Regions from separate parts of the Kocuria sp. NBRC 114282 genome, predicted to be linked through region 2. Evidence: riboswitches for the same ligand, from Rfam matches in the RefSeq annotation. Region 2 holds a riboswitch; each other region holds the start of a gene.
What was found. Region 2 has a riboswitch for S-adenosylmethionine ahead of QSJ40_RS03575 (bifunctional o-acetylhomoserine/o-acetylserine sulfhydrylase). Riboswitches for the same ligand answer to the same signal wherever they lie in the genome.

Region 1 (7,288 bases), 600 kb from region 2:
GCACCACGGAGTCCGATCTGATGTGGCTGGACCCCCAGGAGCGCGTGCGCATCTGGTGATCAGCCCGGCTCCTGTCGGATGACTGCGGCCGGTCGCTCCCTGCGCAGGGGGGCGGCCGGCCGTCGTCGTACTCGTGCGGTGCTGGGACTCAGTCCTGCTGCTGCCCCAGAGGCTGCTCGGCCAGGGAGCCGGGGCGGAAGCGCCGGTTCGCCAGCGACGGCACGGTGGAGCGCACCTCGTCCACGCGTCGGGTGTCGATCTGGGTGATCAGCAGCCGCTCGCCCTCCTCGACCCGGGCGGTGAGCCCGCCCAGCGGATCGCGGACCTGGGAGTGCCCGACCGTGTGGTCGTTGAAGGTGTCCGCCGCCGCGATCCACAGGGTGTTCTCGATCGCGCGCGCGGCCAGCAGCGTCTCCCAGTGGCGGACCTTGTCCGGGCCGGAGAACCAGGCCGCGGGCACCAGGACGAGCTGGGCGCCGTCGTCGGCCAGGGCGCGGTAGAGCTCGGGGAAGCGGATGTCGTAGCAGGTGCTCAGCCCGATCCGCACACCGGCGACCTCGATGCTCGCCGTCCCCGCATCCCCGGGGCGGATGCGCTCGGACTCCTGGTAGGAGAAGGCGTCGTAGAGGTGCAGCTTGCGATAGGTGGCCAGCAGCGACCCGTCCGCGCCCACGGCCACCAGGGTGTTGTACGGGCGGTGATCGTCCGAGGGCTCGTAGGCTCCGGCGACGATCGCGATCCGCTCCTGATGCGCCAGCTCCTGCAGCGAGGTCACGAACGTGTCCCACTCGCGCGCCACGATCTCGGCGAAGCGGTCCTTGACCCCGGACTCCACCCCGAGCATCGCCTCCTCTGGGAAGACCACCAGGTCCGCGCCGCGAGCGGCGGCATCGGTGACGTGGCGGCGGATGGTCGCCAGATTGGCCGCGACGTCCGGGGCCGGGTCGATCTGGGCGAGCGCGAGTCGCACGGGGGATCCTCCTTGGTCTCGCCACCGCGGGCGGTGGCTGTGTCGGGCGTCCAGCGGAAAGCCTATGGCCCCCGGCGGACAGCCCGGAAGGCCCGGAAAGCCCGTGACACCGTGTGGCGCCCGGTAGCGTGGCTCCCATGAACCGCACTGCGCAGCCGCCCGGGGATCCCGAACGGTCCCCGTTCGCAGCGCGCCTGCTCGGCGGCGGCCTCGAGCCGGACCCGCGCTTCACCCTGGCCAACGAGCGGACCTTCCTGGCCTGGATCCGCACGGCCCTGGGGCTGCTCGCCGGCGGCATCGCGCTGGAGGCCTTCGCCGGGGACCTGATCCCCCAGGCCGTGCGCGTGGTGCTGGCGGCCGGGCTGATCGCCCTGTCCATGGTCGTGGCGATCTCCGCGAGCGTGCGGTGGCTGCGGGTCGAGCGCGCCATGCGCCGACGCTCCCCGCTGCCGCTGGCGATCATGGCCCCGGTGCTGTCCCTGGGTGCCGCATTGGCCGCCGGTGTGCTGCTCGGCGTCCTGATCGGGCGCTGAGCCACTCATGCCCCTCCCCCGCCGCCGCGACGGCACCGAGCCCCGCAGGCCCGACGGCCTCCGGGGCCCTCGAGGCGCCCGCGAGCACCCCTCCCACGACGACCCCGGTCTGCAGCCCGAGCGCACCTCGCTGGCCTGGGCCCGGACGCTGATGGCGCTCGTGGTCGCGGCCGCGCTGCTGCTGCGCTGGCTGCCCCATCACGGTCTGGCCGCCGTGCTCCCCCTGGCCGCCGCGGCGCTGCTGGCACTGGGCCTGTGGCTGCGGCAGGGCCTGCGCTACAGGCGCGGGGTGCACAGCGTGGCCCGGGAGGCCTCGGCCCCCGATCCGGTCGAGATCGTGGCGATCAGCGCGGCCGTCGTGGTGCTGGGGGCGCTGAGCCTGCTCACGATCCTGTGGGCCTGAGCGCCGAGGGCACGGAAGGAGGGCCCCGGTCTCCCGAGGCCCTCCTGCGTGCTGTGACGGCGGCTCAGCCGCGCGAGAGATCCGCCTGCGCGGGATCGACGGCCGGCTCCTTGGAGCTCAGCTTGTGCCCGATCCAGAAGGCCAGGAACAGCGGCAGGCCGATGTACGAGGACAGCAGCGACATGGGCGTCACCGTCCCGCTCACGAAGGCGTCGTAGCCCTGGCCCAGGATGACCAGCAGGCACATGATCAGCGCGACGATCGGGCCGGCGGGGAAGAACCGCGAGCGGAACGGCAGCTCGGACAGCGGCCGCCCCTGCGCCTTGAAGGCCCGGCGGAAGCAGTAATGCGTCCAGGCGATGCCCGCCCACACGATGAAGCCCGCCAGAGCCGAGGCGTTGAGCAGCCAGGTGTAGGCCGCGCCCTCGCCGATGAACGTGGTGAGGAAGGCCAGCAGGCCGAAGGACGAGGTCACCAGCAGCGCCCGCATGGGCACGCCGCGGCGGTTGACCTTGGCCAGCCAGGCCGGGGCCTTGCCGTCGGTGGCCATGGACCAGAGCATGCGCGTGGAGGCATACAGCCCGGAGTTGCCGGCCGAGAGGATGGCCGTGAGGATCACGGCGTTCATGACGGAGCCGGCGAAGGCCACGCCCGCGTTCTGCAGCACCAGGGTGAACGGCGAGATCGCGACGTCCTCGATGTCCGAGGCCAGCAGGTTCGGGTGCGTGTACGGCAGCAGGAAGCCGATCACGATGATCGCCAGCACGTAGAACAGCAGGATGCGCACGAACACGGTGCGGATCGCCTTGGGCACGGTGCGCTCCGGGTCCTCGGCCTCACCGGCCGCCACGCCCACGAGCTCGGTGCCCTGGAACGCGAAGCCGGCGACCATGAAGATCGCCAGGATCGACATGGGCCCGCCCACGAACGGCGCCTCCCCGTCGGTCCAGTTGCCGAAGCCGGGGGCGTCGCCGCCCATGATGCCCAGCACCATCAGCACGCCCAGCACCAGGAAGACGACGACGGCGGCCACCTTGATCGCCGAGAGCCAGAACTCACCCTCGCCGTAGGCCCGCGTGGACAGGGCGTTGAGCCCGAAGACGATCAGCAGGAACAGCGCCGACCAGACCCAGGCGGGGACGTCGGGGAGCCAGTAGCGCATGACCAGGGCGGCCGCCACGAGCTCCGCGGCCAGGGTGATGGCCCAGTTGAACCAGTAGTTCCAGCCGATCGCGAAGCCGAAGGACGGCGAGACGTAGCGCGCCGCGTGATCGCCGAAGGATCCGGAGGTGGGACGCCAGGCGGACATCTCGCCCAGGGACTGCATGAGCAGGAAGACCATGAGCCCGATCGCTATGTAGGCCACGAGCGCACCACCGGGCCCGGCCGTGGCGATCGAGTTGCCGGAGGCCACGAACAGCCCGGTGCCGATCGCACCGCCCATGGCGATCATGGTCATGTGCCGGGTCTTGAGGCTGCGGCGCAGGCCCTCGCCCTCGGACCGCGCCGAGGCGGGGTCCAGTCTGGTGCTCTGTGTGGACACGGTCAGTCACTTCCGACGTCGGGGATCGAACGGCGCCGCGACGGGCATCGATCAGTGGCGCCTGCATGCACGACGAGGCGCAGCACGCCCAAGGGGTCTGCCAGATGCTATCCGACACGGCGGGCGAGCCCGGTCCGCGCGCGGGACGGTGACGCAGCGGATGGTGACAGATCGGCACCCCATCAGGGCTGATGGGGTGCCGATCTGTCACCATCCCGAGCGCCTGTCCTCGCACGGGCGAGGCGGCGTCAGTCGATCAGGTCGCGCAGCTCGATCGTGTTCTCGCGGCCCGGGCCCACGCCGATCGCGGAGAACCGGGTGCCGGACATGGACTCGAGGGTCAGGACGTAGTCGCGCGCATTGGCCGGCAGGTCCTCGAGGGTCTGGGCCTGCGAGATGTCCTCCGACCAGCCGGGGAACATCTCGTAGATCGGCTTGGCGTGGTGGAACTCGGTCTGCGTCATGGGCATCTCGTCGTGGCGCACGCCGTCGACGTCGTAGGCCACGCACACCGGGATCTCCTCGAGCCCGGTGAGGACGTCGAGCTTGGTCACGAAGTAGTCCGTGAAGCCGTTGATCCGCGAGGCGTGACGCGCCATCACGGCGTCGTACCAGCCGGTGCGGCGCGGGCGCCCGGTGTTCACGCCGAACTCGCCGCCCACGGTGCGCAGCCGCTCCCCGGACTCGTCGAACAGCTCGGTGGGGAACGGACCGGCACCCACGCGGGTCGTGTACGCCTTGATGATGCCGATCGAGCGGGTCAGGCGCGTGGGCCCGATGCCCGCGCCCACGCAAGCGCCGCCGGTGGTGGGGTTCGACGAGGTCACGAACGGGTACGTGCCGTGATCGACGTCCAGGAAGGTGGCCTGCCCGCCCTCGAGCAGGACGGTCTCGTCGCGGTCCAGGGCGTCGTTGAGCAGGCGCGTGGAGTCCACGATCATGGGCGCCATGCGCTCGGCGTAGCCCATGAAGTAGTCCACGATCTCGTCGTTCTCGAACGCGCGGCGGTTGTAGACCTTGAGCAGCAGCTCGTTCTTCTGCCGCAGGGCGCCCTCGATCTTCTGGCGCAGGATCGACTCGTCCAGGATGTCCTGCGCGCGCAGGCCCAGGCGCCCGATCTTGTCCATGTAGGCGGGCCCGATCCCGCGACCGGTGGTGCCGATCGCGCGCTTGCCCAGGAACCGCTCGGTGACCTGGTCGAGGGTCTGGTGGTACGGGGCCACCAGGTGCGCATTGGCCGAGACGCGCAGCTTGGAGGTGTCCGCGCCGCGGGCCTCGAGGCCGTCGATCTCCTCGAACAGCGCCTGCGGGTTGACCACCACGCCGTTGCCGATCACGGGGGTGGCCCGCGGGGAGAGGATGCCTGCGGGGAGCAGCTTGAGCTCGAACTTGTCGCCGCCCACCACCACGGTGTGCCCGGCGTTGTTGCCGCCGTTCGGCTTCACGACGTAGTCCGCGCGGCCGCCGAGGATGTCCGTGGCCTTGCCCTTGCCCTCATCGCCCCACTGGGCTCCGACGATCGAGATGGCTGGCATGCGACTGCTCTCCTGACTGGGCCCGCACGAGGTCTGGATGCTGCGCCACGCGCCTTGTGGAGGCCATGGTGGATCGCGCGCCACGGGCCGGGGGCGCGACGGTCCGGGGCGATCCTATCGCGCGCCCCTCCCTGGCGGCCGTGGCAGATCTCGGGGGTTGACAAGCAGGGCCGCCTGGGGTGGTATCTATCTCGCTATCTATCCAGAGCGACCGAGAGACCTGGCTCGTCGACGTCGCAGCAACCATCCCCGCGGATCTTGCGGGGACCGGTGCTCCCGCCAGGACCGATGGAGCGTCTTCTCAGACTTCCGTGGTCCACCGGACCCGTGCCTTTCCGCGCATCGTCAGCGCCGGCACGGGCCTCCGTGCGCACCCCGTGGTCTGCCCTCCATCGGGCATCCACGGAAAGGCGAACACGGAATGCCCGATCACCACCCCGCAGCACCGCGCTCGGATCGTCCCCCGGAGACGGGGGCGCCGTCGCACCGCAAGCCGGTGCCCGCGCTGTCCTACGAGCTCTACCCGCCGCGCAGCGCAGCCAGCACCGAGTCCCTCCTGCAGACCATCGAGGCCCTGGCGCCCACGGTGCCGGACTACGTCTCGGTCACCGCGGCGGTCGATCCGCAGCGCCGCGTCCAGTCCATGGCGCTGCTGTCCCACCTGATCTTCGAGACCCCGCTGCGCCCCCTAGCCCACGTGCTGTGCACGGGAGTCACGGAGACGCAGCTGCGCGAGCTGATCCACGAGCTGCTGGACCTGGGCGTGCGCGGCGTCCTGGCCCTGCGCGGGGACCGGGATCCGGCCGTCGAGCCCGGCCCTGAGGAGCTGCCCTTCGCCCGGCATCTGGTGGACCTGATCCGCTCGGTCGAGCGCGGCCGAGCCGCCCAGCTGTGCGCCGGCAACGTCTCGATCGGCGTGGCCGCCTATCCGATCAAGCACCCCGAGTCGACCTCCGTGCACCAGGACCTCGAGGTGCTACTGGCCAAGCAGCGCGCCGGCGCCGACTTCGCGATCACTCAGCTCTACCCCGAGGCCGACGACTACGCGGCCTTCGTGTCCCGGGCTCGTCGCGCCGGAGTGGAGCTGCCGATCATCCCCGGGATCATGCCGGTCACGAGCCTGCGCCGGTACCTGCGCATCTGCGACCTGGCCGGCCTGGAGCCGGACCCGCTGCTGGCCCACGAGCTCGAGACGGCCGACTCGGACGCCGAGCGCCACCGGATCGGCGTCCGCTCTGCCGTGCACAGCGCACGCGCTGCCTTGGATTCCGGGGCTCCCGGGCTGCACCTCTACACGTTCAACCAGCACGAGGCCGCCCTGGACGTCCTGGAGCAGCTCGATTTGCCCCGCCCCACCCCTTCAGCCGGACTCGCCGGCCTCATCCCCGCATCCCAGCCCGCCGACGGGCGCCCCATCCGCACCTATGAGGAGACCGCAGTGACCATCTCGAACGACGCCCAGCCCGCCGCCTTCCCGACCGCCACGATCCTGGGCTACCCCCGCATCGGCCCGAACCGCGAGCTCAAGCGCGCGCTCGAGTCGCACTGGGCCGGACGCAGCGACCTGGAGCAGCTCGAGTCCTCCGCCGCCGAGCTGCGTGCCTCCACCGCCGAGCGCCTCGAGGGGCTGGGCCTGGAGCAGGCCTCGGCCGTGCCCGGCTCCTACGCGCTCTACGACCACGTGCTCGACACCCTGATCGCCGTCGGCGCGGTGCCGACGCGCTTCGGCGACCTGCGCACCGAGGCCGGAACCGTGGACCGCTCCGGGGAGTTCGTGCTGGCCCGCGGCGACGACGCCCGGCAGCCGCTCGAGATGACCAAGTGGTTCGACACCAACTACCACTACCTGGTGCCCGAGATCGGCGCGCAGACGCAGTTCGCCGCAGCGCCCGGCCGCCTGCTGGAGCAGCTGGCCGAGGCCTCCGAGCAGGGCCGGAGCCTGCGCCCCGTGCTCGTGGGCCCGGTGACCTTCCTGGCCCTGGCCAAGGACGACGGCACCGCAGCCGAGCCCATCGAGCCCCTGGATCGTCTCGAGGAGCTGCTGCCGGTCTACGGCGAGATCCTCGCAGCACTCAAGGATGCCGGCGCCGAGTGGGTGCAGATCGACGAGCCCGCCCTGGTCGCGGACCACTCCCGCCTCTCGCAGCAGGACCTGCGCGCGGCGATCGAGCGCGCGGCCGGATACCTGGGCGGGCTCGACGAGCGCCCCCAGCTGCTGCTCACCTCCCCCTACGGCGATGCGGGCGAGCTGCTCGGCGCGCTGACCGGCTCGGGTGCCGAGGCCGTGCACGTGGACCTCGTCCG
Region 2 (7,288 bases):
CGAGCCCGCCGACGGACTGGCCCACGACCATGCCCAGGATGAACACCGAGACGCCCACCATCGGCGTGGTCACGGTCTGCACCACCACCAGGAACGCGCCGAAGACGCCGGAGAGCAGGAAGATCGCGGGCAGGCGTCGGGCCCGGAAGGCGCCCAGCGCCGTGATGAGGCCGCGCCGCCCGGCGGGGATCAGCGCGGTGCCCAGCAGCACGATCGCGAAGCCCACGGAGAAGCCGGTGAGGCCTGCGGCCACGGAGTCCCCGGTGCGCGCGCCCAGCTCGCCGTTGACGCGCGACTGGACGGCCATGGCGCCGCCTGCGAGCACGGCTGCGATCTGGGCGATCAGCACCGTGACGGGACTGTGGGTCTGCGCCGGGGCCATCACGACATCCTGGGGCGGCTGCGGGTCCTCGGGCTGGTCGGCATTCTCGGGGAGGGGTTCAGAGGTGGGCACCGGATCAGGCTACTCCCGGGCCCTTCCGGTCCTCCCCGAGCTGGGCTCATGGCCTCGGTGGGCCACAATGGAGCCATGACCACCACCGGAAGCACCCCCGAAGAGCTGCCCATCCGCGACGAGATGATCCGACTGGGCCAGGCCCTCAAGCTCGGCAGCCTGGTCGAGGACGGCGCCATGGCGCGCACCGCCGTCGAGGAGGGCATGGTCCAGGTCAACCACGACATCGAGACCCGCCGCGGCCGACAGCTGCACGACGGCGACGTCATCACTTACAACGGGACCTCGCTGGTCATCCGCGCCGAGGGCTGAACGGGCCCCGGCCTGGCTCAGCGTCCCAGGACCATGCGGGTCAGGTACTCATTGACGTGCCCGATCTCCTGCGGCGAGACGCTGTGGCCGATGCCCTGGTAGTGGACCTTCATGGTGTCCGCATGCTCCACGAGCCACTCGGCGGTCATGTCCACCAGCTGGTCGTTGACGATGGGGTCCTGCGGGTCGCGGCCCCAGAAGAGCTTGAAGGGCTTCTCCTTCAGCTCGTCGTCGCGGAAGATCTCCAGCGGCTCCGGCACCACGAAGCCCGACAGCCCGATGACCGCAGTGATCTCGCTCGGCATGGCCCGCACCAGCGACGTGGCGATCGACATGCCCTGGGAGAACCCCAGCAGCGTGGTCGACGGACGCCCCTCGGCCTGCTCCCGCAGCCACCCCACGAGCGGCTCGACCGCGGCGCGGATGGCCTCGGGTCCGAAGGCCTCCTCGTCGTAGAGCGGGAACCAGCTGTAGCCGGGAGGCTGGGCCAGCGGGGCGCGCACCGAGGCCACTACGAAATCCTGCGGCAGCTGCGGCACCAGGCCCATGAGGTCCTGCTCGTTCGAGCCGAAGCCGTGGAAGAGCACCAGCAGGGGCGCCTCCGGGGACTCGGCGGGGTCACGGTTCCACATCACGACGGGGTTCTCGCTCATGCCGACCATCATGGCATCCGCGCGCAGCACGCCCCGCTTCCGTCGCTCCTCTCGCTCCCGCGCGGAGGAACTGCCGCTGAGGGGACGCAACGAACGTCTTCCCGCGCCTGAATCGTGTCGCACGCGTCCCTTCACGAGATCTCGCACTCGGGCGGCGGCTCGTCAGGGCCCTGCGAGCTCCCGCGCCCGGACCGCTTGCCGATGTGCCCGCACCAGGGTGACGATCCTCGGCTCGCATCCAGGATCCGTCGGATCCACGACGTCGAGATCCGTGTGCACCACACGCAGCTCCGTCCACCCGGCCGCTTCCGTAGCCCGCTGCCGCTCCACATCCCGAAGTCGCTGCCGGGGGTCCTCGTGGACCGCACCGTCGACCTGCACGGCCAGCCGGTGCCTGCGATCCGCGAGGTCAGGGTGGACCCGACGGCCACCCGGGGATCGGATCTCGAGATCAGCCTCCCACCCGGTGAAGCGATGGTCCTCCAGCACGAGCCGCGTATAGGTCTCCAGCGGCGAGTCCACTCCGACGACCGCGCGCAGCAGGGCCTGGCGCACCCTGCGGACGCCGCGATGGCTCTCGAACCGCTCGAGATCGGTGCTGAGGTCTCTCTGGCTGCGAAGCGCCGGCACGCCCCGGCTGATGCCCGTGCGGTGCTCGCAGATCACACCGTCGATGACGGCCACGAGCTGCTGGTGAGTCATGACGTGCCGACCGCGAGCGTCTGTCGATGCGGCCAGGTCCAGCAGTGTTCGGGCCGGGGACGTGAGGCGGACCGATCCGTCGGTCCAGAGATCCTCGGCATGGAACTGACTCCGGTGCCCGACAACGCCGCGTCCTCGAGGCCTTGATCCTGTCGAGGAGCACAGATGGATGCCGCCGACATGCCCGAGCCTGCCGGGGAGCCGGAAGTCGTGGAGGATGGCGGCCGTCGTGTGGCTGGCTGCCCAGCCTTCCTGCTGCAGAGCCGGGAGGATCCTCAGCAGACCGGATCTGGTGCGGGGGTCAGGGCGCGAATCGGCGCAGGACCACAGGCCCTTGCCCCAGGAGCAGTACTGCCTCCCCGACAGATGACGCTTCGCGACGCCTGCCGCTTCAGCCTCGGCGGTCGTGAAGACGCGGCCCTGCAGGCAGGCAGGTGGACTGTGACGTGGTCTCGGCATGGCAGACAGTGCAGCGGATCACGGCGCCGACCGATGCGAACGGATCCACTCCCCTCCGTCGTCGCCCCGGTCCAGTGCCCGAAAGGGCGTCTGTGGAGGCATGAACTCCGTACTTCGGATCTGCGTTGCCCGGGATTCCGTGTGGACCGGGGATCTCGTGCGCCCAGTACGCCGAGGGGACGCACAGGGCGCACGGGATCGCCGACGGGACGCATCGGACGTCTAATCAGGCGTGAATCGTGACGAATGGGTCCCCTCGGCGGCGAGGAGGGTCGATGCGTCGCTTCGGTAGGGCCCCCTCAGGAGAGGAAGGCGGCTCGGACCAGCTCGCCGATCTGCTCGTGCTCGATCAGGAAGCCGTCGTGCCCGGCGCCGGAGCGGATGGTGCGGTGGGGGACGTCGCCGGGCAGAAGCCGGGCGAGGTCCTCGGACTCCGAGGGCAGGTAGAGCCGATCCGAGTCGACCGAGGCCACGAGCCAGTCGCAGGTGGTGGCCGCGAGCGCCTGCCTGACGCCGCCGCGGCCGCGGCCGACGTCGTGGCCCATGAGGGCGTCGTTGAGCACCAGGTAGGAGTTGGCGTCGAAGCGGCCCACGAGCTTGGCGGCCTGATGATCCAGGTAGCTCTCGATCGCATACCGGCCCCGACGGCGCCCCGGCAGCGGCGCCCCCGGATCCTCGCCGGCCTGCGCCGCATTGCCGAAGCGCGCGTTGAGGTCCGGTGCCGCGCGGTAGGTGGTGTGCGCGATCCGCCGTGCGATTCCGAGGCCCACGGAGGGGATGACGCCGTCGTAGTAGTCGCCGCCGCGGAAGTCGGGGTCGTTGCGGATCGCCAGGCGCTGCGCCTGGCCCCATGCGATCTGCTCGGCGCTCGAGGCGGCGGTCGAGGCGATCACCGCACAGGCGCGCACCTGCTCGGGGAACGTGGCGGCCCACTCGAGGGCCCGCGCACCGCCCATGGAACCGCCGACGACCAGCCGCCAGGACGCGATGCCCAGCTGCTCGGCCAGGCGCTGCTCGGCGCGCACCGAGTCGCGGATCGTCACCGCGGGGAAGTCCGATCCCCACGGAAGACCGGCCCGCGGGCTGCCCTCCGGGATCAGGGTCGACGGACCCGTGGAGCCGTAGCAGCCCCCGAGCATGTTGATGGCGACCACGAAGAAGCGGTCGGTGTCGATCGCCCGCCCGGGCCCGACCAGTCCGTCCCACCAGCCCGGTGCCTCGGCGGAGACACGGTCGAAGGAGGTGGCGTCCTCGGCGACCCGTCCGCGCGTGACATGGGTGTCTCCGGTCAGCGCATGCGGGACGAGCACCGCGTTGGAGGCGCGGTCGTCGAGCTCGCCCCAGGTCTCGTAGGCCAGCTCGACATCGGGTAGCACGGCCCCGGATTCCAGCCCGAGGTCGCCGATGCGGGCGCGGCGCAGCAGCCCCTCGGTGCGGAAGGGCTGCTGCGAGCGCGCGGTCGTGCCCTGGATGGCGGTCACCTCAGACCGCTCCCCCTGCGCCGCGCGCCTTGACCGCGGCGAAGCCGAGCTCCAGGTCCGCGAGGATGTCGTCGATGTGCTCCAGTCCCACGGACAGGCGCACGAACCCCGGGGCGACGCCGGCGGCCAGCTGCTCCTCCGGGGAGAGCTGAGCGTGCGTGGTGGAGGCCGGGTGGATGACCAGCGAGCGGACGTCACCGATGTTCGCGACGTTCGAGTGCAGGCTCAGCGCGTCCACGAAGGCCTGGCCGGCCTCCGAGCCGCCGTCGAGCACGAAGCCGAGGATCGAACCTGCGCCGCCGGGGACGTACTTCTGCGCACGCTCGTGCCACGGAGAGGACTCGAGCCCGGCGTAGGACACGGCTTCGACGCCCTCGTGGGCCTCCAGCCAGGTGGCGACCGTCTGAGCGTTGGCGACGTGGCGCTCCATGCGCAGCGACAGCGTCTCGATGCCCTGCTCGATCAGGAAGGCGTTGAACGGGGAGATGGCAGCGCCCATGTCGCGCAGCAGCTGGGTGCGGATCTTGAACGCGAAGGACACGTTGGCCCCGAACGGCCCGTTCTCCCCGAAGACCTCGCCGAACACGAGGCCGTGATAGGACTCGTCCGGCTCCGTGAAGCCCGGGAAGCGATCCGGATAGCGGGTGTAGTCGAAGCGCCCGGAGTCCACGATGAACCCGCCGACCGAGGTTCCGTGCCCGCCGAGGAACTTGGTGGCGGAGTGGATCACCACGTCCGCGCCGTGCTCGAACGGCCGCAGCAGGTAGGGGGTCGCGATGGTGTTGTCGACCATCAGCGGGACCTCGGACTCGTGGGCGATCGCGGAGACCGTCTCCAGGTCCAGGACGTCGTTGCGGGGGTTCGGGATGGACTCCGCGTAGAAGGCCTTCGTATTGAGCTGGACGGCGTCGCGCCAGGCCTGGGGATCGTCCGGATCGGAGACGAACGTGGTCTCGATTCCGAGCCGGGACAGCGTGTGCTTGAACAGGTTGAACGACCCTCCGTACAGCGACGGGCTGGCCACGATGTGATCGCCGGCCCCGGCCACGTTGAGGATCGCGTAGGTGGTGGCCGCCTGACCGGAGGCGACCATGACAGCCGCGGTCCCGCCCTCCAGGGAGGCGATGCGGTTCTCGACGACCTCGGTGGTGGGGTTGGTCAGTCGGGTGTAGATGGGCCCGACCTGGCTCAGCCCGAAGCGACCGGCTGCGGTCTCGGCGTCCGGGAAGACGTACGAGGTGGTCTGCTGGATCGGCAGCGCGCGGGCGCCGGTGACGGGATCGGGCTCCTGGCCGGCGTGGATCTGACGGGTCTCGAAGCTCCAGCCCTGCGGGGCGGAGGGGGTGGGCTGCTGTGCGGACATGTCGGCGACTCCTTGTCTTCCGGGGCCGCGGACCGAGGTCCGACGCACCCGTCGGACCGGGTGCCGTGACCCGCGCTTGCCGTGTGCGCGTCTGCGCACCGGCCCGGTCCTCACCCAGGGCACCCCACCGCGGAAGGAGGGTTGCCGGCCAGCTAGCTGGGGCTTGTCGCTGGCTCTCGTGACCTGCCTTCCATTCTCGGACGAGCGCGGCTCCGGCGCAAACCCGCGTGCGGCGTCCTGTGGCGGCCGCTGTCAGAACAGCAGGGGCCCGGCCAGGAAGCCCACGGCGTCCAGCAGGAAGTGCGCGATGATCAGCGGCATCACGCGTCCGGTGCGGCGGTAGAGCCACAGGAACACCAGTCCCATCACCACGTTGCCCAGCGCCGGACCGACGCCCTGGTACAGGTGGTAGCTGCCGCGCAGAAGGGCCGAGCCGATCAGCACGGCCGGCCACGTCCATCCCACGCGCAGCAGGCGATCGGCCAGGAACACGACGACGATGATCTCCTCCACGAGCGAGTGCCGCAGCGCCGAGGCCAGCAGCAGGATCACCTCCCACCAGGAGGTCCCGCCCGCATTCGTGACGATCTCGGCGGTGATCCCGAGCTGGCGGCCCGCCTGGTACAGCGCCAGGGTGCCCAGTCCCATGACGGCGAAGAGCAGCGTCCCCAGGCCCAGATCCGCCAGCGGGGCCCGGCGGTCCAGGCCGATCCGGTGCAGCAGCCCGCGCAGCTGACCGGCCGAGCCCGCCAGCAGATAGAGCGCCAGCAGCGGCGGGACCAGAGCCAAGAGGATCCCGAGGCTGCGGCGCAGGACGTCGAACAGGGGGAAGCCGCTCTGCGCCGCGTTCATGGAGGCCTTCGACTCGGCGATCGAGCTGGTGGACAGCGTCTCGGCGAGGTCGAGGAGCGACCAGAGGGCGCTGGCCCCCAGCGAGACGCCCAGCACGAGCAGGATCTGCAGCCACAGATCGGCTCTCTGGGAGCCGAACGACGGCTGGGCTGGGGCCTGGGAGCGCTGTTCGGTCATGGGCTCCATTGTGGGCCAGGGGCACGACGGCAGCGGCCTATGCTGTCGGCGCCGGTTCTTACGATGGGCGCCATGACCTCCCAGAACTCGGATCTTCCGCTCGCTCCCCCGTCGGCCGTGCGTCGCGACCACGTCCGCGAGTTCCACGGCGATGCCTTCCTGGACCCGTACGAGTGGCTGCGGGACAAGGAGTCCCCGGAGGTCATCGCGCATCTGGAGGCCGAGACCGCCTACGCCGAGTCCGCCACCGCCCGGCTGGCCCCGCTGCGCGAGCGGCTCTTCCAGGAGGTCCGGACCCGCGTGCAGGAGACGGACCTGTCGGTGCCGTGGCGGCGCGGCGACTGGTGGTACTTCACGCGCACCGTGGAGGGCGGGGAGCACTCGGTGCAGTGCCGCGTCCCGGCTGCTGAGGAGGGGTGGGAGCCGCCGCAGATCGTGGCAGGTCAGTCCCTGCCCGGCGAGCAGACCCTCCTGGACGCCAACGCCCGCGCGCAGCCGCACGAGTTCTGGTCGCTGGGCGCCTTCGACATCACCCACGACGGCACCCGGATGGCCTGGGCCGAGGACACCACCGGGGATGAGCGCTTCACGGTGCGCGTCCACGACTTCGCAGCCGACCGGACGCTCGACGACGAGATCCCCGAGACCTCCTACGGCGCCTTCCTCTCGCCCGCCGGAGACGCCGTCTTCTACACCGAGGTCGACGACTCCTGGCGGCCCTGGCGCCTGCGCCGGCACGTGCTCGGGACCCCGCTCGAGCAGGACATCACCATCGCCCAGGAGGACGACCCCGGCCTGTGGCTGGGGGCCGAGCTCTCCTCGGACCGACGCTGGC
Region 3 (7,288 bases), on a different contig from region 2:
AGGCCGAGGGTCTCGGAGCGCGACGGGAAGGCGAAGACGTCCGCGGAGGCGTAGGCCTGGGCGAGCTCGAGACCGGACATGTACCCGGTGAACACGGTGTTCGTCCCGGCGAACTGCTCCTGTAGCGCCTCCTTGTGCGGTCCGGAGCCCACGATCGCCAAGCGCGCCCGGGGCAGGCGGCGGATCGGCTCGAGCAGCTCGTCGAGGTTCTTCTCCTTGGAGACGCGCCCCACGTAGACGATCAGCGGGGCCTCGGGGTGCCCGTCGCTGAGCCGCTCGCGCATGGCGCGGTCCGCGTTCTCGGGCGTGTAGGCCACGGTGTCGACGCCCTTGGGCCACAGGTCGACATCCTGGATGCCGACCGTCCGGGCCCGTTCCACCATGGGACCGGAGGTGCACAGGTTCAGCTCGGCCTGGTTGTGCAGCCACCGGATCCACGACTCCGACGGGTGCCGCAGCAGGTTCAGGCCCAGGGCCTCCGTGTAGTGCGGGACGTCCGTGTGGAACGAGGCCAGCAGCGGCAGGTTGCGCCGGCGAGCCGAGAGCACGCCGTAGGCCGAGAGCCACACCGGGTTCACGGCGTGGACGATGTCCGGTTCGAACTCGGCCATCCGGGTCGCGATGCGCCCGGTGGGCAGGCCCACCCTGATCTCGGGGTACCAGGGCTTGAACGACAGCGAGCGGACGCTGTGCACGCGGTGCCCGGCGTACTGCGTCGGCGGGTGCCCCGGAGCGAAGACCTCGACCTCGTGGCCGAGCTGCTCCAGCTGCTCCATGGTCCGCATGATGCGGGTGACGACGCCGTCGATCTTCGGCAGGAAGACCTCGGTGAACAGCGCGATGCGCAAGCTGCTCAGCTGCCCTGCGACTCGTGGGCCACGGAGGCCGGGACACCGGCCCGGGTGCGCCGGTTCCACAGCGAGCGCGCGGGGATCTTGGAGAGGTCCGCGCGGTGGGCGTAGCGCTTGGCGGTCTCCTCGACCTCGTGCAGCAGGCCCTCGGACAGGGTGGTCGGCTGCAGGCCGAGTTCCAGGAAGGTGTCGTTGGTGACGTGCAGCTCGTTCTCCGCCGACTCCTGGCGCGGGTTCGGCACCATCTCCACGGCGGCCCCGGAGATGCGGGCGATCAGCTCGGCCAGGTCGCGGACGCGGTGCGTCTCGGTCATCTGGTTGAGGATCTTGACGCGCTCGCCGGGGGCCGGGGAGTTCTCGAGGGCCAGCTCGACGCAGCGCACCATGTCCTGGACGTGGATGAACGCGCGGGTCTGCCCGCCGGTGCCGTGGACCGTCAGCGGGTAGCCCACCGCCGCCTGCATGAGGAAGCGGTTGAGCACCGTGCCGTAGTCGCCGTCGTAGTCGAAGCGGTTGATCAGCCGCTCGTCGCGCTGGGTCTCGGCGGTCGTGGTGCCCCAGATGATGCCCTGGTGCAGGTCGGTGATCCGCAGCTGGTCGTTCTTGGCGTAGAACGCGAAGAGCAGCTGATCCAGCGACTTGGTCATGTGGTAGATCGAGCCCGGGTTGGTCGGGTACAGGATCTGCTGCTGGATCGGCTCCTGCTCCTCGTGCGGGATCTCTACATCCAGGTAGCCCTCGGGGATCTTCATCCCGGCGGTGCCGTAGCCGTAGACGCCCATGGTGCCCAGGTGGACCACGTGGACGTCGCGCTCGGACTCGACGATCGCCGCGAGCAGGTTGTGCGTGGCCGACACGTTGTTGTCCACGGTGTAGCGCTTGGTGCGCGAGCTCTTCATGGAGTACGGCGCCGCGCGCTGCTCGGCGAAGTGCACGACGGCGTCCGGCTGGTCCTCGCTGATCAGCTGCAGCAGGCCCTCGTAGTCCTCGGCGACATCGAGGTGGCGGTGCTCGATGACCTTGCCGGAGACCTCGGTCCAGGCGCGCAGGCGCTCGACGAGCGGGCGGATCGGGGTCAGCGACTGCGCGCCGAGCTCGTCGTCGATCCGACGGCGCGACATGTTGTCCACGGTGATGACGTCGTGACCTCTCTCCGAGAGGTGCAGGGCGGCAGGCCAGCCGCAGAATCCGTCGCCGCCGAGGATCGCAATCTTCACGTCATCTCCGTTTCCGTGCGCCTCTCGGCGCGGGGATCGGAAGGATCACGACGCCGAGCCGAGCGGGCTGGTGCTGTAGAAGGTCGTCGTCCACCCTGCAACCCCGGAATGAACCGACGGTGAACGAGCGGCATGCGAGGGCTGGTGCGCCCGAGCTGCCCGCGGGAGGGGGACCTCCTGATTGTGTCATCTGCCTCCGACGGGTGCGCAGAGCGACGGCTCCGGCGCGGGCCGGATCAGGCCGGGAGCCGGCTCTCTCGGAGGCTCAGGGTCTTCTCCGCTCGGGCGGCCGGTGCGGGCTCCGGGCCCAGGAGCTGCTGGCGGACCTCTTCCGTGGGCAGGGACTCGCCTGGGGCGATGAACACCGAGGCCAGGTCCTGGACGTCGCACGGGGTCAGGCCCTTGGAGGTGGGCTCCCAGCCCTCCGGGATGAGGTGGCGCTGCTGCGTGCCGCACTTCTGGCAGAAGTACTCGACGCGTCCGCCGGAGCGGACCGCGCAGCGCAGCACGCGGCCCATGATCCGGCGCAGCCCCGGGACGCGGCTGCGCTTGCGGGTGGAGGGCAGGAAGACCCGGAACTTGAGGTAGAGATCGGTGGTGCACTCATGGCACATGGGGGAGCGGGGCGTCTTGTGGTGCTGGGGAGGTCCCAGCCGGCCCAGTCTGGTGCTCGTGACAGTCACTGCTGCTCCTGCGCTGATCGTCGGAATTGCGGGGGAAGGGTCTCCGACGTCATCGTGGTGCGACCCGAGTCCAGATTAGGCGATCCGCTGTGCCGCGTACAGACCCACCGGGGGAAGCGGAGCTGTCTCTCAGCCCTGCCACAGCGCGGATCCAGGCGGATTCATGCCCGATCCGCCATATCTAAATGACTCTTGGGTAACCGTAACAGCGGAGGCCTTCCTGCAGAAGGCCTTGGGGCCATCCGATGCCCCTGACCTGCGGAAGAAGACGCTCTGACGTCACAATCGCGCTGCTGCGCTCCCGGGCACCCGCCGCGCCCCCTGCGATGCCGCCGCCGTGTGACGATCGGAGACGTGACGAAGCTGAGCACCTCCCGCGGCCGGCGCGCTGCGCAGACCATCCCTGCGCAGCGCGATCTCGCGCTGGATGCTGCTCGGGTCGCCTGCCTGATCGCCGTGGTCGTGCTCCACATTCTGCTGGTCACGCTCACGACGGATCCGAGCACGGGCGCGCTGCGCAGCGTCATGGCACCCACGGAGGCCTCCTGGTACGCCCCGGTGTCATGGCTCGTGCAGGTCATGCCGCTGTTCTTCGTGGTGGGAGGGTGCGCCTCGGCGATCTCGTGGTCGCGCCAGTCGGCGGAGGGCGTCCGCGGGCCGGCCTGGGTGCGCGCCCGGCTGCTGCGCCTGGTCGTGCCGGCGAGCGCTGTGTGGGTCGCCCTGGCGCTGGCCGGCGCCCTCGCGACGCTCGTGGGGATGCCCGCCGACTGGGCCTCGATGGCGCTGCAGGGGCTCGGGATGCACTTGTGGTTCGTGGGCGCCTACAACGCGTGCCTGGTCGGTGTGCCGCTGCTGCACGGGCTGCACGATCGCCGGCCCGTCCTCACCCTGGCTGCGCTGGTGGGGCTCAGCGCTGCGATCGAGGTGCTGCGCATCGCCGCGGAGCAGCCGTGGTGGGGCCTGCTCGGCTTCGCCCCGGTCTGGCTGGCGATCCATCAGATCGGCTTCTTCCGCCACGACGGATCCTTCGCTCGTGCCTCGGCAGGAAGACTGCTCGGGATCACGGCCCTGTCGGTCCTGGTGATGCTCTGCCTGACGAGCCTGCCCTGGTGGAGTGCGGACGGACTGTCGGCCCTGAACCCGCCCACGCTGTGCATGATCGCCCTCGGCGCGGCTCAGGCCTGCGTCCTGCAGCTGTGCTCGCCGGCTCTCGAGCGGCTCATGCGATGGCGTCCCGCGCAGGCCGTCGCCTGGGTCGTCGGCTCGCGGGCCACGACCCTGTACCTGTGGCACCTGCCGGTGATCGTGGCCGTGATGGCGGTGTGGTGGCTGCTCGGCGGCCCGGATCCGGTGCCCGGCTCGGCGCAGTGGTGGCTGTGGCGCCTGCCGATCGGGCTGCTGTGCTGGGCGATGGTCCTGCTGGTCGTGCGTCCGCTGGGCGTCCTGGAGGCCGTGGCGGGGCGGATCGTCGCCCGCGAGCCCGAACCGGAGGGGCCCGCAGCCGGAGGATCGCCCTCGGGTGAGCGGCCCCCGACCGCGCCCCGAGCCGACGGATCCGCGCCGCTGCGAGCTTCGAGTCCCGATCGCTCCTCATCGCCGGACGGACGGGCGTGGGTCCGCATCCTCGCAGCGGCCGTCCTCGTCTTCTCCGCAGCCGTGCTGGAGGTCCGCTTCCTGCTCGGCATCCCGCTGGCCCTCGGCGGCGCGGCGGCCATGGTCGCGGCGGTCCTGCTGCTGGTCCCGCCCGCACGGAGGTCCTGACGGCTCGATCGGTGGGGTGCTAGTATCGGACCGGCTTCACGAGACACAGCTGCCAAGCTCCGACTTGGCTGTGCACCAACCCCATGTTCAAGGGTGGTTCGGATGACGAAGCGGCCTGCACCTGACGCAGCGCACGAACAAGCTCCGGCGGGACGTGCAGGTCAAGAGCACCCCGTCACGGAAGACACCTCTCATGACGTCCTCGCCCTGCGACGAGCTCAAGAGCTCGACCTCGCTGGCCACACGCCAGATCCACGCCGGCCGGACAGGATCCGATCCGGGCGCCCCTGCCGCCCCCGTCCAGGCCACGCTGCCGGTGCCGATCTACCAGTCCTCGGCCTTCGAGTTCCCGGACCACGCGGCTGCCGCCGCCATGTTCGCCCAGACCACCCCGGGCTTCACCTACTCCCGCACGGGCAACCCCACGGTCGCCGTCCTGGAGCAGAAGGTCGCCGATCTCGAGGGCGGAGTGGGGGCCGTGGCCATGGGCTCGGGGCAGTCCGCCGTCGCCGCGGCCCTGCTCGCGCTGATCAGCACGGGCCCCGGCAAGCACCTGGTGGTCTCGGAGAAGATCTACGGCGGCACCGTCGACCTGCTCGGTGACACGCTGGCCGATCTCGGCGCGACCGTCACCTACGTCGATCCCGCTGACCCCTCGGCCTGGTCGGAGGCGATCACGGAGGACACTCGGGGCTTCTTCCTCGAGTCCATCGGCAACCCGCTGGCCACGCTGGCGGATCTGGACGCGATCTCCCGTATCGCCCATGAGCGGGGGATCCCGGTGATCGTCGACTCGACCCTGGCCACGCCGATCCTGTACCGGCCCTTCGAGCACGGGGCGGACATCGTGGTGCATTCGGCCACCAAGTTCTTCGGCGGGCACGGGACGTCGCTGGCCGGCGTCGTGATCGACTCCGGTCGCTTCGACTGGGAGGCCGAGGCCGCTCGCTGGCCGCAGTTCACCGAGCCGCGAGCGCGCTGGGGCGGGATCAGCCTGTGCGAGAAGCTGCGCGGCGGCTCGCCGTTCCTGCATCTGTGCCGGGCCAAGTTCGTGCACGACCTGGGTCTGACGCTCTCGCCGTTCAACGCCTCCCAGATCATCCAGGGCCTCGAGACGCTGGACCTGCGCATGCGCCGCCACTCGGACAGCGCCGCTCGCATCGCCGAGTTCCTGAGCACGCATCCGGCGGTGCGCTGCGTGCACCACCCCCTGATCGAGGGCTCCGCCGATCGGGAGATCGCCGAGCGCGACTTCCCCCAGGGCGTCGGGTCGGTCTTCGGCTTCGAGCTGGAGTGCTCGGATGCCGCAGTGGCCGGATTCGTCGACTCCCTGCGGCTTTTCAAGCTGGTGGCCAACATCGGCGACGTCCGCTCGCTGATCAACCATCCCGCGGCCATGACCCACTGCCGTCTCTCGGAGGAGCAGCGACTGGCCGGCGGGATCAGCTGGCAGACCCTGCGGCTGTCGATCGGGCTGGAGGCGGTCGACGACCTGATCGCCGATCTGCAGTCCTCGCTCGATGAGCTGCTGCGCGTCGAGGCCGCGCGCGGCGCTGAGATCCCGGCCGCAGAAGGTGCCCCGGGATCGTCGACGGACGGCGCCCCGGTGCGCTCCGAGGACGAGCCGAGCGGCGCGCGCCGCGACCAGCGCCAGGAGGTGCAGGCATGAGCGGGTTCACCACGCGCGCCGTCCACGCCGGCCAGGAGCCGGACCGGCTGACCGGTGCGGTCATCCCGCCGGTCTACCAGACCTCCACCTTCGTCCAGGACGGCATCAACGTCCTGCGCGACGGCCACGAGTACTCCCGCGGCTCCAATCCCACCCGCAATGCCTTCGAGGAGCAGCTGTGCGCGCTCGAGGGCGGGCAGCGGGCCTTCGCGTTCGCCTCCGGGATCGCGGCGGAGGATGCGCTGCTGCGCTCGGTGCTGCGCCCCGGAGACCATGTGGTCCTGGGCGCCGACGGCTACGGGGGCACCAACCGGCTCATCACCAGGGTCCTGGCTCCCTGGCAGATCCGGCACACGCCGGTGGACGTCACCTCGCTCGATGCGGTCCGCGGGGCTGTGGAGGCGGGCACGCGGGTGATCTGGGTCGAGACCCCCACGAATCCGCTGCTGGGCATCGCCGATCTGACGGGCATCGCCCAGATCGCCCAGGATGCCGGGGCGCTGCTGATCGTGGACAGCACCTTCGCCTCGCCGTACCTTCAGCGTCCGCTGGAGTTCGGCGCCGACGTCGTCGTGCACTCCACCACCAAGTACATCGGCGGGCACTCGGACGTGCTGGGCGGGGCGGTCGTCGTCTCGGACCGGGCCTGGGAGGTCGAGGCCGTGGGCGGCTTCTCGCCCGGAGGAACGCTGGCCGAGCTCGTGGGCTTCCAGCAGTTCGCCGGCGGGGCGGTCGCCGGGCCCCAGGACTGCTTCCTGGCCGCGCGCGGGCTGAAGACCCTGTCGCTGCGCATGCAGCGCCATCAGGAGACCGCAGGCCGGATCGCCGAGTGGCTCATCGGGCGCCCAGAGGTGGCGCAGGTGCTCTACCCCGGACTGCCCGAGCACCCCGGCCACGAGCTGGCCGCACGGCAGATGGACGGCTTCGGTGGCATGGTCTCCTTCCGCGTGCACGGCGGAGAGGCTGCGGCCCGGCGCTTCGCGGAGTCCACGAAGATGTACAAGCTCTCGGTCTCCCTCGGCGGGGTCGAATCGCTGATCTGCTGGCCCTCCGAGATGACGCACGGATCCGTGGCCGGCACGCCGCTGGCGGTGCCGGTGGATCTGG

Region 1: it holds a riboswitch for S-adenosylmethionine, as region 2 does, so the genes downstream of both, metE (5-methyltetrahydropteroyltriglutamate--homocysteine S-methyltransferase) here and QSJ40_RS03575 (bifunctional o-acetylhomoserine/o-acetylserine sulfhydrylase) in region 2, are expected to answer to the same signal.
Region 3: it holds a riboswitch for S-adenosylmethionine, as region 2 does, so the genes downstream of both, QSJ40_RS09370 (O-acetylhomoserine aminocarboxypropyltransferase/cysteine synthase family protein) here and QSJ40_RS03575 (bifunctional o-acetylhomoserine/o-acetylserine sulfhydrylase) in region 2, are expected to answer to the same signal.

The regions. Positions count from the first base shown of each region.
Region 1 covers NZ_BSQO01000001.1:192,689-199,976, reverse strand. Annotated here, with positions in the region: gene QSJ40_RS00965 (M13 family metallopeptidase) at 1-59, shown strand, start outside; gene QSJ40_RS00960 (carbon-nitrogen hydrolase family protein) at 149-970, opposite strand; gene QSJ40_RS00955 (YidH family protein) at 1,108-1,503, shown strand; gene QSJ40_RS00950 (DUF202 domain-containing protein) at 1,511-1,906, shown strand; gene QSJ40_RS00945 (amino acid permease) at 1,971-3,365, opposite strand; gene QSJ40_RS00940 (adenylosuccinate synthase) at 3,698-4,984, opposite strand; SAM riboswitch class I at 5,180-5,279, shown strand; gene metE (5-methyltetrahydropteroyltriglutamate--homocysteine S-methyltransferase) at 5,406-7,288, shown strand, end outside.
Region 2 covers NZ_BSQO01000001.1:789,304-796,591, reverse strand. Annotated here, with positions in the region: gene QSJ40_RS03600 (DMT family transporter) at 1-454, opposite strand, end outside; gene QSJ40_RS03595 (RNA-binding S4 domain-containing protein) at 530-766, shown strand; gene QSJ40_RS03590 (alpha/beta hydrolase) at 784-1,419, opposite strand; gene QSJ40_RS03585 (DUF559 domain-containing protein) at 1,582-2,121, opposite strand; gene metX (homoserine O-acetyltransferase MetX) at 2,880-4,061, opposite strand; gene QSJ40_RS03575 (bifunctional o-acetylhomoserine/o-acetylserine sulfhydrylase) at 4,063-5,424, opposite strand; SAM riboswitch class IV at 5,492-5,608, opposite strand; gene QSJ40_RS03570 (CPBP family intramembrane glutamic endopeptidase) at 5,677-6,462, opposite strand; gene QSJ40_RS03565 (S9 family peptidase) at 6,526-7,288, shown strand, end outside.
Region 3 covers NZ_BSQO01000004.1:187,884-195,171, forward strand. Annotated here, with positions in the region: gene QSJ40_RS09350 (glycosyltransferase family 4 protein) at 1-848, opposite strand, end outside; gene QSJ40_RS09355 (NAD-dependent epimerase/dehydratase family protein) at 854-2,068, opposite strand; gene QSJ40_RS09360 (hypothetical protein) at 2,305-2,751, opposite strand; gene QSJ40_RS09365 (acyltransferase family protein) at 3,106-4,512, shown strand; SAM riboswitch class IV at 4,547-4,656, shown strand; gene QSJ40_RS09370 (O-acetylhomoserine aminocarboxypropyltransferase/cysteine synthase family protein) at 4,706-6,181, shown strand; gene QSJ40_RS09375 (cystathionine gamma-synthase) at 6,178-7,288, shown strand, end outside.